3 regions of the Dehalobacter sp. MCB1 genome follow, and region 2 is predicted to be linked to each of the others. Evidence: predicted binding sites of a transcription regulator. Region 2 holds the regulator's gene; each other region holds the start of a gene.

What was found. Region 2 encodes CtsR, which represses protease genes until heat stress. Its sites were predicted from a motif close to AAGGTCAANNAAGGTCAAAT; they were not measured.
Region 1: the regulator CtsR is predicted to act here: its motif matches at 1,955-1,974, upstream of clpP (ATP-dependent Clp endopeptidase proteolytic subunit ClpP).
Region 3: the regulator CtsR is predicted to act here: its motif matches at 1,505-1,524, upstream of A7K50_RS05350 (DnaJ C-terminal domain-containing protein).

Annotation. Positions count from the first base shown of each region.
Region 1 covers NZ_LXPC01000012.1:293,305-297,564, reverse strand. Annotated here, with positions in the region: gene galU (UTP--glucose-1-phosphate uridylyltransferase GalU) at 33-989, opposite strand; gene clpP (ATP-dependent Clp endopeptidase proteolytic subunit ClpP) at 1,271-1,900, opposite strand; gene A7K50_RS09205 (Hsp20 family protein) at 2,420-2,869, shown strand; gene A7K50_RS09200 (glycosyltransferase) at 3,062-4,186, shown strand.
Region 2 covers NZ_LXPC01000009.1:12,250-16,509, forward strand. Annotated here, with positions in the region: gene A7K50_RS05485 (hypothetical protein) at 1-157, opposite strand, end outside; gene A7K50_RS05490 (NUDIX hydrolase) at 249-851, opposite strand; gene A7K50_RS05495 (hypothetical protein) at 1,040-1,810, shown strand; gene A7K50_RS05500 (CtsR family transcriptional regulator) at 1,987-2,460, shown strand; gene A7K50_RS05505 (UvrB/UvrC motif-containing protein) at 2,475-2,999, shown strand; gene A7K50_RS05510 (protein arginine kinase) at 2,996-4,063, shown strand; gene A7K50_RS05515 (ATP-dependent Clp protease ATP-binding subunit) at 4,090-4,260, shown strand, end outside.
Region 3 covers NZ_LXPC01000008.1:201,847-206,106, forward strand. Annotated here, with positions in the region: gene A7K50_RS05340 (SHOCT domain-containing protein) at 1-88, opposite strand, end outside; gene A7K50_RS05345 (diacylglycerol kinase family protein) at 513-1,448, shown strand; gene A7K50_RS05350 (DnaJ C-terminal domain-containing protein) at 1,613-2,617, shown strand; gene clpB (ATP-dependent chaperone ClpB) at 2,623-4,260, shown strand, end outside.

The sequences.
Region 1 (4,260 bases), on a different contig from region 2:
TTTTTCCGGACAGCATCCATTTACTTACCTGGTTAACTGTAATTCTTCATAATATCATAAAGTTTGTCCAAATGATTGTCTGCCGAAAGCAGGCGAAGCTCCTGACCTCCTTTCTGATACCGGCTGACAATATCGGTCAGATAATCCATCAGGCTTTCGCCAATTTCTTCGTGTCTTAACGCAAATTCAATGGTTGCTTTGACAAAACCAAGTTTGTCCCCGACATCATATCTTTTCCCTTCGAAATTGTAGGCATACACATCCTGAACCTTGCTCAACTGTGCAATCGCATCCGTCAACTGAATTTCTCCATTTCTTCCCGGAGGCAATTCCGCGAGGATATCAAAAATTTCCGGATTAAGAATATACCGGCCCATGATCGCAAGTGGAATATCAGGCGCTTCTTGTGGAGCCGGCTTTTCAAACATCGTTTCCGCCTTGTACAGTCTCGGGGATATTCTGCTACCATCAATAATCCCGTATTTCGACACTTCTGTCGGCAGTACTTCCTGTACGCCAATTAGATTGCTGTTATAAAGCTCGTAGTACCTGATCATTTGTTTTAGACAAGGCTCAGCCGAATAGATCACGTCATCTCCCAGAAGAACGGCAAACGGCTCATTACCTATAAATCTTCTAGCGCTGTAGACGGCATGACCGAGCCCCAGAGCTTCTTTTTGACGGACATAATGGATATCGACCATCTCAGCAATGTGTTTGACCATATCGAGCAGTTCGGACTTTTCTCCGTTTTTTAGAAATAGTTCAAGTTCTACAGAACGGTCAAAATGATCCTCGATGGCTCTTTTGTTTCTTCCTGTGACAATAATGACATCTTCAATACCGGAGTGGACCGCTTCTTCAATGATGTACTGAATGGTCGGTTTGTCCACAATTGGCAGCATTTCTTTGGGTTGAGCTTTGGTTGCAGGAAGAAATCTTGTACCCAATCCAGCCGCTGGTATGACTGCTTTACGAATTTTCTGCAAGATTTTTCCTCCTTATTTGTTGTTGCTTTGGTCGTTTTCCGACAATCTGGGTTTAGTATGCCGAATTTATTGAAGTTTTATGTTTTTTTCTGATGGTTGCTCTTTCCCGCGGCATTAGTCCATCCGTGGACTTGCCGCTCCTTTCCCTCCATGGAACCGCGGCATTAGTCCATCCGTGGACGTCAAACGCCTCAAATGATTGACTCAAATGAGGCGTTTTGATATCCAAGATTTTCTTCAAGATTCTCTTATGGAAATTAAGACTTATTCCTTGAGAGATTTTATTTTAGCGGGTTCTTCTTTTTTTGCTCGAGCAGTGCTGCTTTTTCCAGCACCCGATCAACAATTCCGTATTCTTTGGCTTCTTCAGCGGACATATAGTAGTCACGGTCCGTATCCTGTTCGACTTTTTCCAAAGGCTGGCCAGTTCTTTCGGAGAGAATCCTGTTCATTTTGTTTTTCGTTTTCAGCAATTGTTTGGCGTGAATTTCTATTTCTGTAGCCTGCCCCGATAAACCTCCCCCTGCAATTAACGGCTGGTGGATCAGGATTTCAGCATTGGGTAGGGCCGTACGTTTTCCTTTCGTTCCGGCTGCAAGCAGGAAGGCACCCATACTGGCGGCCATTCCAATACAAATAGTCTGTACATCAGGCCTGATGTACTGCATCGTATCGTAGATGGCCATCCCGGCAGTAATGGACCCTCCAGGGCTGTTGATATAGAGGAAAACGTCCTTTTCAGGATCTTCTGCTTCCAGGAAAAGCAATTGCGCAACGACAACATTAGCAACGTTATCATCGATTGCTCCGCCCAAGAAGATAATACGGTCTTTGAGGAGCCTAGAATAGATGTCGTAAGAACGTTCACCGCGATTCGTTTGTTCAACTACCATCGGGATAAGATAACTCATATTTATTCCCTCCATCATTGATTGTTAATTTTGATATGCCTCTATTTTATTACAAAGGTCAATAAAGGTCAAATTATTTGGGTGAATTTTGGTCTTTTTTTGTTTATGTTCTATCATTTGATTTCTTTCATATAATGATTTCTTTCTTTCATATAATAATTTTTTTATATTATTTTGATTAATTACCAATCGTGCGTTTGTCTAAACATCCGAACAGAATATATATCATCTTTCCGGTTAAAATAATCCTAGTATGACGTTCTCAAATTCCCTGCTCAAATTATTCATGCAAGCTTGATTACCCTAAATGAGGTCTGGGGGCCACAATTCCAGCGTCAAGCGGAGCATGGAGGCGGAGCGCGGCTGTTTGCGCCATGGATGGCACAACAGCCGAAAGTGGAATTGTGGCGCACAGGCCAACCCGGGAGTTTAACGCAATCCTATATTTGAGTATTTACTAGTATGCTTGAAAAAAAGTACTTGTTATCAATCCCATAAATGTACTGGAGGCTTGAAAGTATGAATCTTATACCGTTCCATCCAATGCGGAATGCAGATCAATTGCGCCGTGAAATCAATAGGCTTTATAGCTTCCCATTTAATCTTTTCGAAGACGAGTTTACTCCGCGCTTAGCTGTTCCATTTACCGACGTCTATGAAACCGACGAAGAAATCATTGTTTCCTGCGATCTGCCAGGACTGCAGAGAAGAGAAGATGTAAGCATTCAGATTGAAAACAACATGATAACCATCAGCGGCACTTTAAACCGCGAACAGCACGTGATCCAGGAAGACCGGCTACACAAAAAAGAAAGGTATACCGGTCAATTTCGCCGCTCCGTCTCTCTTCCGGCGGCCGTTTCCAGTGATAATGTCAGGGCAATTTATAAAAACGGCGTTCTGAATGTATTTCTGCCCAAGACAGAGAACAGGGAGAAAAAGTCTGTTCAGATTGAGTTTCAGCATTAGATCGCAAGACTGCGCCCACAGACGGTCTCTAAAGCAGGACACAATGAAAAAAAGAGTGTACTGCTTTTTTTCTACCAAAAAATAATAAATAAATTTTTGTTGGTTATCGACCATAAGCTGTTATAATATAAAAGGACAACTTTCAGCATCTTATGCTTTCGAAGGGAGAATAATTAATTCGTGCCTAAAGTAATGATTTTCTCTGCATCTACAGGTCACGGACATAATCAGGCTGCAGACTGTCTGAAAAAGGAGCTTGAAGCTTCAGGCTATTCCGTCCGGATTGTAGAACCCTTAAAAAAAGAAGAAAGCTGGATCATGGAAGCCCTTATCGATGACGGTTATCATATACTCGCAACAAGATTACCGAAAATGTACGGGAAACTATATAAGATTACCTATAACGAGTTTTTAAATAAAAATGTCAAAAGAATTTTAAACAGGACCATGGATAATGTCATCGAACAGCTGATTCAGGAGTACAAGCCCGACCTGCTTATTACTACCCATCCTCTTCATGTCAGTGTTGTTTCTTATTTGAAGGCTTCCGGACGCTTAAATCTGCCTTTTATTTCGCTGGTTACAGATTATATGGCCCATCAGTTTTATGTGAATAGTTTTGTTGATGCCTACATTGTTGGTTCACCTTACACCAAAGATACGCTTACGGAAAAAGGTGTTCCTGAAAACAAAATACACATTTTCGGTATTCCGGTACGGGAAGAATTTCGCCAGCCCCGCCTTATCAGAAATAATGACGTATTTACACTGCTGATCATGGGTGGGAGCATGGGCATCCCCTATATCAGAAAATGCCTGAAAACGCTTATGGAGAACCGGCATCATCTTCGTGTCCTGGTTGTATGCGGAAGCAACCGTAAGCTGTGGACTGATCTTGCGAAAAAGTACGCAGGTACTTTTAACGGCAAAGATGTCGTCATTTACGGTTTTACATCAAACATTCATGATCTAATGGACCAGTCCGATGTGATTATTACAAAACCCGGCGGTCTGACTGTTTCAGAAGCAATCAATAAAAATATTCCCATCATTATTCCATTTTTTATTCCGGGACAGGAAGAAGAAAATACTGAGATTCTAGTTAAATCAGGTGTTGCTGTCAGAACATCAAAGATCTCCGAACTTAATCCCCTGATCGACAGTTTCTGTCTAAATCCCGGTTTACTTGAAGAAATGCGTAAGAATGCTTCGGACTTAGCCCGACAGCTTTCTCCGGGCAGTATCGTAGGGTTGGCTGATCAGCTGCTGTATGAAAGCCCTCAAGTCAAAGAATATCAGAGAGCGCATCAAAGTTAATATTTCTACGCAAAAAGCAAGGCGGTGCTGCAAAACTACTAAAGTAGTTGGCGACACCGCCTTCTTTAATATTA
Region 2 (4,260 bases):
AAGGTTCAAGAATAACAGCGGAACCATATATGAAGAACATCCAAAGGTTGGTAAAGCCCATCAGCCGAAAATCCCCGTGGATAAGAGAATTAAGTCCCGTCCAAATAATTTCGAGGCTCCAGCCCATTAGCCCGTAAAATAAATATCGTTTTAGCATGATTATAGTTTGTGACAGGGAGGGATGTTTTACTTATAGTAAAATATCCCTTAATAATCAGTACTGTGTTATCCCTAAAACCTAATTATTCTTAGATTAAAGTAAATAATTCGGAAAGTGCACCGAACACGGGGACTCCTTCATTGTGAATCAGCCCTGGGGAAGGATTTTTTTTCCGGGTGTGTTCGATTGCTTTTGTGATCACTTCAAGACTCATCGGGGCGATAGGCAAATTACGGCAATCTTCAAGCGAGTAGAAACCAGCCTGGATCACCTCGACCGGATCATGTTTTAATTGACCGCCCAGACCATGAAGAAAGAAGACAATATAAATATTGTGTTTCATGTTAGGGACATCTTCAGGGTAATCGCGGACTGCCAGAATGCTTACAGGCTTCGACAGGATGCCAGTTTCCTCCCGGACTTCTCGGACAACTGCCTGGGCAATTTTTTCATTCTGTTCTACATAGCCGCCGGGAATAGTCCATCTTCCTTTACCGGGGTTATGCGCTCTTTGGACGAGGAGTACTTTGTCGTCTTGCAGCAAAACACCGCCTACGCCCAGGGAGTATTCCCCCCAGTTGATATAGTCACAGGCCGGGCAGCTTTGCCTTTTTTTGTCTTCAATTAGTTTATACTCTAGCGTGGCAGAACACACGGGACAAAACTTAAATTCCGGATAAAGAGACGGCATATTGTTCCTTCTTTCTATAATAGGTCAAAGTCATTAATACTATTTTATCCTGAAAAAGATAAGATGCAAATTTTATCTGAATTGAGAAATACGGCACGAAGGATAAATAATTTCTTTGTAGAACTACTAAATAATACTTTATAATACTTTACTCGACTGAATTTTCAACCTGTGGGGGAAACATTAGAATGAAAAATGATAAGAAAAAAGAGATTTGGCTTAATCCTGAAGAACTCCGGCAGTTGTTGGAGGGAGGCTTGTATTGGAAAGATATAGAGCCTAAACTGTCCGAGGAAAATGCGGAAAGCATCAGAAGGCAGTTTAGTCCTGAAGATGATGCTGATATTAATGACAGTACCATTAACGAGCATGACCAGGACGATGGAGAGCATAACCGAACGGCCGGGAAGTTTCCGGAAGAGGATCAAGCGGAAGCAGGGCCGGTTTTTACCGGAGATTTGGATGAAGACAATGAGGAGATTAGAACGATTCTGCTCGGTGATCAAAATTTGGGGCAGGATGAACTGCAAAGACTGTTTATCTCCCAAGCGGCTTCCCTGGAAGATGATTTCAATGAAATAGAGAGTATAAGTGAAATCAATGATCCGGTAAAAACAAGCCCGGACAGCTTTAGCCCACTTACTGATATTGAGGCAGCGGATGTTTTAAATAAAGCGGATGAAGCCTATAACGCGGAAGATGCCACTATGACACTGAAAAGGCCGACAGATCTGGGTATGCTGGAGGAAACAGAAGTAGGGGCGGAAGAAAGAAGCCGCTTTTCTGATTTGAATAGTTATATCATGAACAGTAAAAATGACCCGAGTCCGGACGATGATGATGACCTGGATTTTGGGTTCGAACAGAAAAGCTCCTTCGGCGGGCTGAAACTTGTCATTCTGGTTGTAATTGTCGCAGCGGTCACTTTTGGTTTGTGGTATTTCTTTATCAGTAAGTGAGGACCCTTCCTAAGCACGTTCATGTTTTGTAGTCATGCGAGTAAAAAACCTATCTTCGGATAGGTTTTTTTAATAAAATAGTTTTCAAAACAATCAAAAAGGGGTAAAATAGTTACAAAGGTCAAAAAAGGTCATAAAGTCAATAAAGGTCAACATTAAAATGAGGATGGATGACGATGAGTAATTTGGCGAACAGAATCGAGGAGTACCTTAAAAAGATTATAGAGCAGGCTGAAGATGGGTACATCGTCCTGCAAAGAGGTTATCTTGCTGATTTCTTTTCATGTGCCCCTTCCCAGATTAACTATGTCCTTACAACGAGGTTTACCGCAGAACGCGGTTATCTTGTTGAAAGCAGAAGAGGCGGCGGCGGTTATTTAAGGATTGTTAGGCTGGGACTTGATCCTGAGGGTAAATTCCAGAGACTCATGTCGGAACTCATTGGGGATGACCTTTCCCAGGATCGGGCCAATAATCTTGTGGACAGACTCAGAGAAGAAGATCTGTTCACCAAAAGAGAAGCAATCCTGGTAAAAACGATTTTTTCCGACCGGCTTTTGGTTGGGGTGACGAATTTCCCTTCTACGCTTAGGGCCCGAATGATGAAAGAAATACTGGCGAATATGTGCCGGGACGATATCAATGATTGATCGGGGGGATAGCAATGCTTTGTCAGAATTGTCAACAACGGGAGGCTGTGGTTCATCTGACCAAAATCATTAATGGTCAGGCGGCTCAGCTTCATCTTTGCCAGGAGTGTGCGCAAAAAACGCCTGGCACCGGCTTCAATCTCTACCCTGGAATGGTATCGGATTTTTTACAGGCATTATTTGGGGTAAATCCGGCAGGGCAGTATGATCAGACGATCGTAGACAGCCAGACCGGAAAATGTCCCGGATGCGGAAGAACTTTTTCCCAGATACAGCAAGCCGGGAAAATGGGCTGCAGCAAATGTTACGATGAATTTGAGCCCCAAATGGAGATGCTCCTGCGACGGATCCATGGAAGAGGGATGCATGTCGGGAAAGTGCCGGTAAGAGGAGGAGCATCGTTCCGAAACAAACAGGAAATAGCCAAATTAAAACAACAACTGTTGGAACTTGTCCAAGCGGAAAAGTTCGAAGAGGCAGCCATATTAAGAGACCGGATTAAAGAAATGGAGAATACTGTCGGAGGTGAAAGCAAATGACTTATCGGGAACTGCTTGCCAAAGACAGCTTCTGGATGAAGGATACGCCGGACATTCCGATTGTACTGAGTTCCAGAATCAGATTGGCCAGAAATATCGCTGACAATCCTTTCCCTCACGTCATGTCCTATGATGATGCCGAAAAAATTGAAGCGCAGATTTCCGGTGTCTTAGACGGTTTTATTGCTGAAAAAGAAAAGCTTGTTTATATTCCGTTGAAAATGCTTATTCCAGTGGAGAAAAAGGTGCTGATTGAAAAGCATCTGGTCAGCCCAGGTTTTAAGGAGACTGAATATGCACGCGGTCTGGCCTTGTCCGAAAGCCATAAAATTGCAGTCATGGTCAATGAAGAAGACCATCTGAGAATTCAGGTGCTGATGCCGGGGAATAGCCTCAGGGAAGCTTGGCATCTTGCAGGATTGGTCGATGATCATCTGGAAGCACATTTGGATATTGCTTATAAAGAAAAGTTTGGTTACCTGACGACTTGTCCCACCAATGTTGGAACGGGCCTGAGAGTATCCGTGATGGTTCACTTGCCGGCCCTGGTGCTGACCAATCAGGTTCAGCAGGTTCTGGGTGCCCTGACGTCGCTTGGGTTGGCAGTACGCGGTGTATACGGTGAAGGCTCCAGGTCATTCGGAAATATCTTTCAGATATCCAACCAGGTTACGTTAGGTAAGAGCGAAGAAGACACCTTGGCACATCTTGATGCGGTCACGCGGCAGCTGATGGAACGGGAAGTCCAGATGCGGGAAGTTATTCGCAAAGAATCTCCGCTTATCGTCGAAGATAAAGTCTGGAGGGCCCGGGGGACTTTGGAAAATGCCAGAATCCTTGAAACGGAAGAGATCTATTCTCTTCTATCGGAGGACCGGCTGGGCATTGATATGGGCATTCTGCCTAGAGTCTCTGCAGGTTTCGTGTCTGTCTTGATCAACTCGATGCAGGGATGTCTGCAATATAATCGCAATAAGCAGCTGGATGCTTATGATATTAACGCAGAAAGAGCTCATTTTGTGCGTGGAATCTACCATCAAAAAATGAGTGAGAATGTAAATTAAACGACAATAGGAAAGGAAGGATCAAAATGTCAAGAAAATTTACGCAAAAGGCAGAAAAAGTATTTATGCTTGCTGAGGCGATTGCCAAACGTATGGGCCATAAGGTTATAGGGACGGAGCATATTCTTCTGGCTTTGATTGAAGAAGGAGAAGGAGTCGCTGCGAAGGCGCTAACCGGGGTCGGATTGGACCCGGAC
Region 3 (4,260 bases), on a different contig from region 2:
ATTGGATGATCATGACTGCAAATCCCATCCAGGAATAATTGCCTCCCATCATCCAATCTCCACCTGGTCCATACCAGCCTCGCATCATTTTCAAGCTACCTCCTTTTATATTCTCTTGGATTTTCTAGGCCATTCAAAAAAGTAAACCCTAGTTTTGAAACTATTTTTTTGATTAAACCATTGTCATCAATATTTTGTGCCGTTTGTGCCTGATTTATGATGACTGTAGATCTGAGAAAAGGAAATGAAATCATGAATATGCTGCAGATTTTTGGCAAGTATAGTGACAGAATGAAAGCCTTGCCGTTTGATCCTGAATATTTGTGAAGAAAGTACTGCATGAACGCTGGCAGGAAAAAATAATTTTTCGCGCGTAAAGGGAATTTCTAAGAATTAGCGAAACAATATGTTAAAAAACTAAATTATACCATCGGTTCAGTTTTTTCATGTGGATAAACGGAGAAATGATCGAGAAAATGACTGAGAAAAACTAAGATGATAGGAAGATGAGAATGAGCCAGCAAAAATCATGGTTTGCTGTTGTGAATCCCCGGTCAGCAAATGGAAAAACGCAGGGACTTTGGCCAGGGTATTACCAGCAGCTTCAGCAGGCGGGAATACAGGTTGATTATGCGCTGACCTCCCGCTCCGGGGGAGGAACAGAAATAACACGTATGGCTCTGGACGAAGGGTACCGGAGGATGATTGCGGTCGGAGGAGACGGGACGGTCAATGAGGTGCTTAATGGTCTTATTGAGAATGACCGGCTTGTGGCGGACGATATCGAACTGGCTGTTTTTGAACAAGGAACAGGCGGGGATTTTGTAAGGACAATAAAAACGGGCAAAGAAAAAGGTCTGAACGCCTTGATCAGGATGCTGAAGGAGCCCAATATCATTCTTTCTGATCTTGGACGAGTCGACTTTCTGAATTTTGAAAGGGAAGAACGGACACGTTATTTTCTGAATGCATCCAATGTCGGAGTCGGCGCGGAAGCGGTTCACAGAACCAATTGCCGGAGTAAAGCGATGGGCAGCAAGCTCTCTTATCTGACCAGTACTTTAGAAGCTGTTCTATCGTATAAGAGCGCCTGTGTTTCTCTGAAAATGGACCGGGATACATTCTGGGAAGGGAATATCTGGGGGTTTATGGTCTGCAACGGTCAATATATTGGCGGCGGAATGCATATTGCGCCTGATGCCCGCCTGGATGACGGTTTCTTCGATCTGGTTGTGATAAAAGAAATGAAACTGTCCAGGCTCTTTACACGCTTTCCGCTGCTTTATAAAGGTCAACATATTCATCTTCCTGAAGTCCAAGTGTTCCGCTGTAAGGAAATTGAACTGCATATGCCGGATTCCATACTCTTTGAAACCGACGGGGAGATCCCGGGGGTATGTCCGAAGGCATACCGGGTAATCCCTAAGTGCTTGAAACTATGGGTATAAGTTTCCGTTAACGTTAAAATTATACGGATAAACAGGCATCAAGACTTAAAAAAATTAAGGTCAGCTAAAGACAAATATATATCTGACCAATATTGACCTTTAAGGTGATTTTGCATATAATACAATTAATGGGTAAGAAAAGCAGTCTTAAGGTGGTGAGGACAGTGGATTTTAAAGATTATTATCAAATCTTAGGCATTTCTCCGGATGCGGACAATAAGGCCGTCAAAAAAGCCTATCAGGCGCTGGCAAAAAAGTATCATCCTGATTTAAACCAGGGTGATAAAGACTCCGAAGAGAAATTTAAGGAGATTAATGAAGCCTATCAGGCGATATCCGATCCTGCCAAAAGACAAAAATACGATGATTTAAGGGCAAACTACCAGCAATGGCAGTCGCGCGGCGGCAGAGGAAATTCTTTTGACTGGTCGGCCTGGCAGGAATCACCGGGAAGCAACCGCTATACCCGTACAATGACGCCGGAAGAGTTCTCAGAAATATTTGGGGACAGGGGTTTTGGCTCTGGTGCTGGCGCAGGCAGGGGCATGGGTGGATTTTCAGATTTTTTCTCCTCTATTTTTGGCATGGGGGCAGACTATGCTGATGATTCCGATGATTATTATTCGGATAGGGTCAGAAGACCGCAGGCCGGCAGGGACATTGAAGGTGAAATCAGTATTACGCTTGAAGAAGCCTATCATGGAACCAAACGGATGATTGAAGTCGGCGGCCGGAGAATTGAAGCCACTGTTCCGAAAGGCATTAAGCATAACAATAAAATCAGGCTCAGCGGACAGGGACAAGCTGGAGTGAGGGACGGAAACAAAGGAGACCTTCTGTTAACGGTAAAAATTGTTCCGCATGCTGTTTATACCCGGGACGGAGATGATTTGTCCGCCCCTATCGAAATTGATTTCTTCAAGGCCGTACTTGGCGGAGAAACCCGAGTTAAAACCTTAGGCGGAGAAATAGCCATCAAGATCCCTCCGCGCACCCAAACCGGAAAAAGCTTTCGCCTGAGAGGGAAAGGGATGCCTGTTCTCAATAAAGCGGATCATTTTGGCGATTTTTACGCTAAGATTGCGATTGTTCTGCCCGAGGAAATGTCTGAGAAAGAAATCAGTATGCTTCGGGAATTAAGCCGGGAAAGAGACAGTTCAAAGGAGTGATAAGAATGGCTTTTGATACCAACCGTTTTACCCAGAAATCCCAGGAGGCAATCATCGCTGCGCAAAACAACGCGGAACGTAACCATAACAGCCAGGTGGAACCTGAGCACCTGTTACTGGCCTTATTGGAACAAAATGAAGGGGTTGTACCTCAGATCCTGAATAAATTAAATATTTCACCCGTAAGTGTCAGCGAGAAGACCAAATCCGCTATCCAGAGACAGCCCAGTATGATGGGAGCTGCTACCCAGCTGAGCATTTCCCCAAGAATGAGAACAGTTCTGGTGAACGCCCATGACCAGATGGAACCGTTTGGAGATGATTATGTCAGTACGGAACATTTTTTACTGGCCATCGTTGATCAAGCCGGCGGAGATGCCGGAAAGATCCTGAAAGAAGCCGGAGTCACCCGGGAAGCCCTGTTGAACGTTCTGAAGGAAATCCGCGGATCTCAGCGGGTTACCGGTCAGAATCCGGAAGGGACTTATGCTGCCCTGGAACAGTACGGCCGAAACCTTGTGACACTGGCCAGGAGAGGAAAACTTGATCCGGTGATCGGCAGGGATGAGGAGATCCGCAGAGTACTGCAGATATTGTCCCGCCGGACAAAAAATAACCCGGTTCTGATCGGCGAACCAGGCGTAGGAAAGACGGCCATTGTCGAAGGGCTGGCCCAGAGAATCGTACGGGGTGATGTCCCGGAAGCGATTAAAAATAAAGAAGTCATTTCCCTGGATATGGGAACGCTGATTGCCGGGGCCAAATACCGCGGAGAATTTGAAGAACGGCTGAAGGCTGTATTAAAGGAAGTTGAAAGCCGCGAAAATATTATTCTTTTTATTGATGAGCTGCACACCGTCGTCGGGGCAGGGGCTGCCGAAGGCGCAATGGATGCCGGCAATATGCTCAAACCGATGCTGGCCCGCGGGGAGCTTAGGATGGTCGGAGCCACGACGTTGGACGAATACCGTAAACACATTGAAAAGGATGCGGCACTGGAAAGACGTTTTCAGACGGTGACTGTTGCACCGCCGACGGTCGAGGATACGATCTCGATCCTAAGGGGTTTGAAAGAACGTTATGAGACGCATCACGGCGTCAGGATTACCGACAGTGCGATCATTGCGGCGAGTATCCTTTCCGACCGCTATATCAGTGAACGGTTCCTGCCGGACAAGGCGATCGACCTGATTGATGAGGCAGCAGCCAGACTGCGGATGGAAATCACCAGTGAACCGCAGGAACTCGACGATATCAAACGCAGAGTCATGCAGCTTGAGATCGAAAGGGAAGCGCTGAAAAAAGAGAAAGACAAAGCGAGTCAGGAAAGGCTGGCCAATATTGAAAAGGAACTTGGAGACCTGAAGGAAAAAAGAAGTGCTCTGGAAGCCCAGCTTCAAGAGGAACGCGGAAAACTGGGCAATATTCACAAATTGAAGGAAGATATTGACCGGACGAGAGTAGAAATTGAAAATGCCCAGCAAAAATACGATTACAATAGGGCTGCCGAACTTCAGTACGGCGTACTGCCAAAGCTTGAGAAAGAGCTGGCAGAACTTGAACAACTCGTATCGGGACGGGAGAATACGCTGCTGAAGCAGGAAGTCTCGGAAAGCGATATTGCTGAGATCGTCGCCAAATGG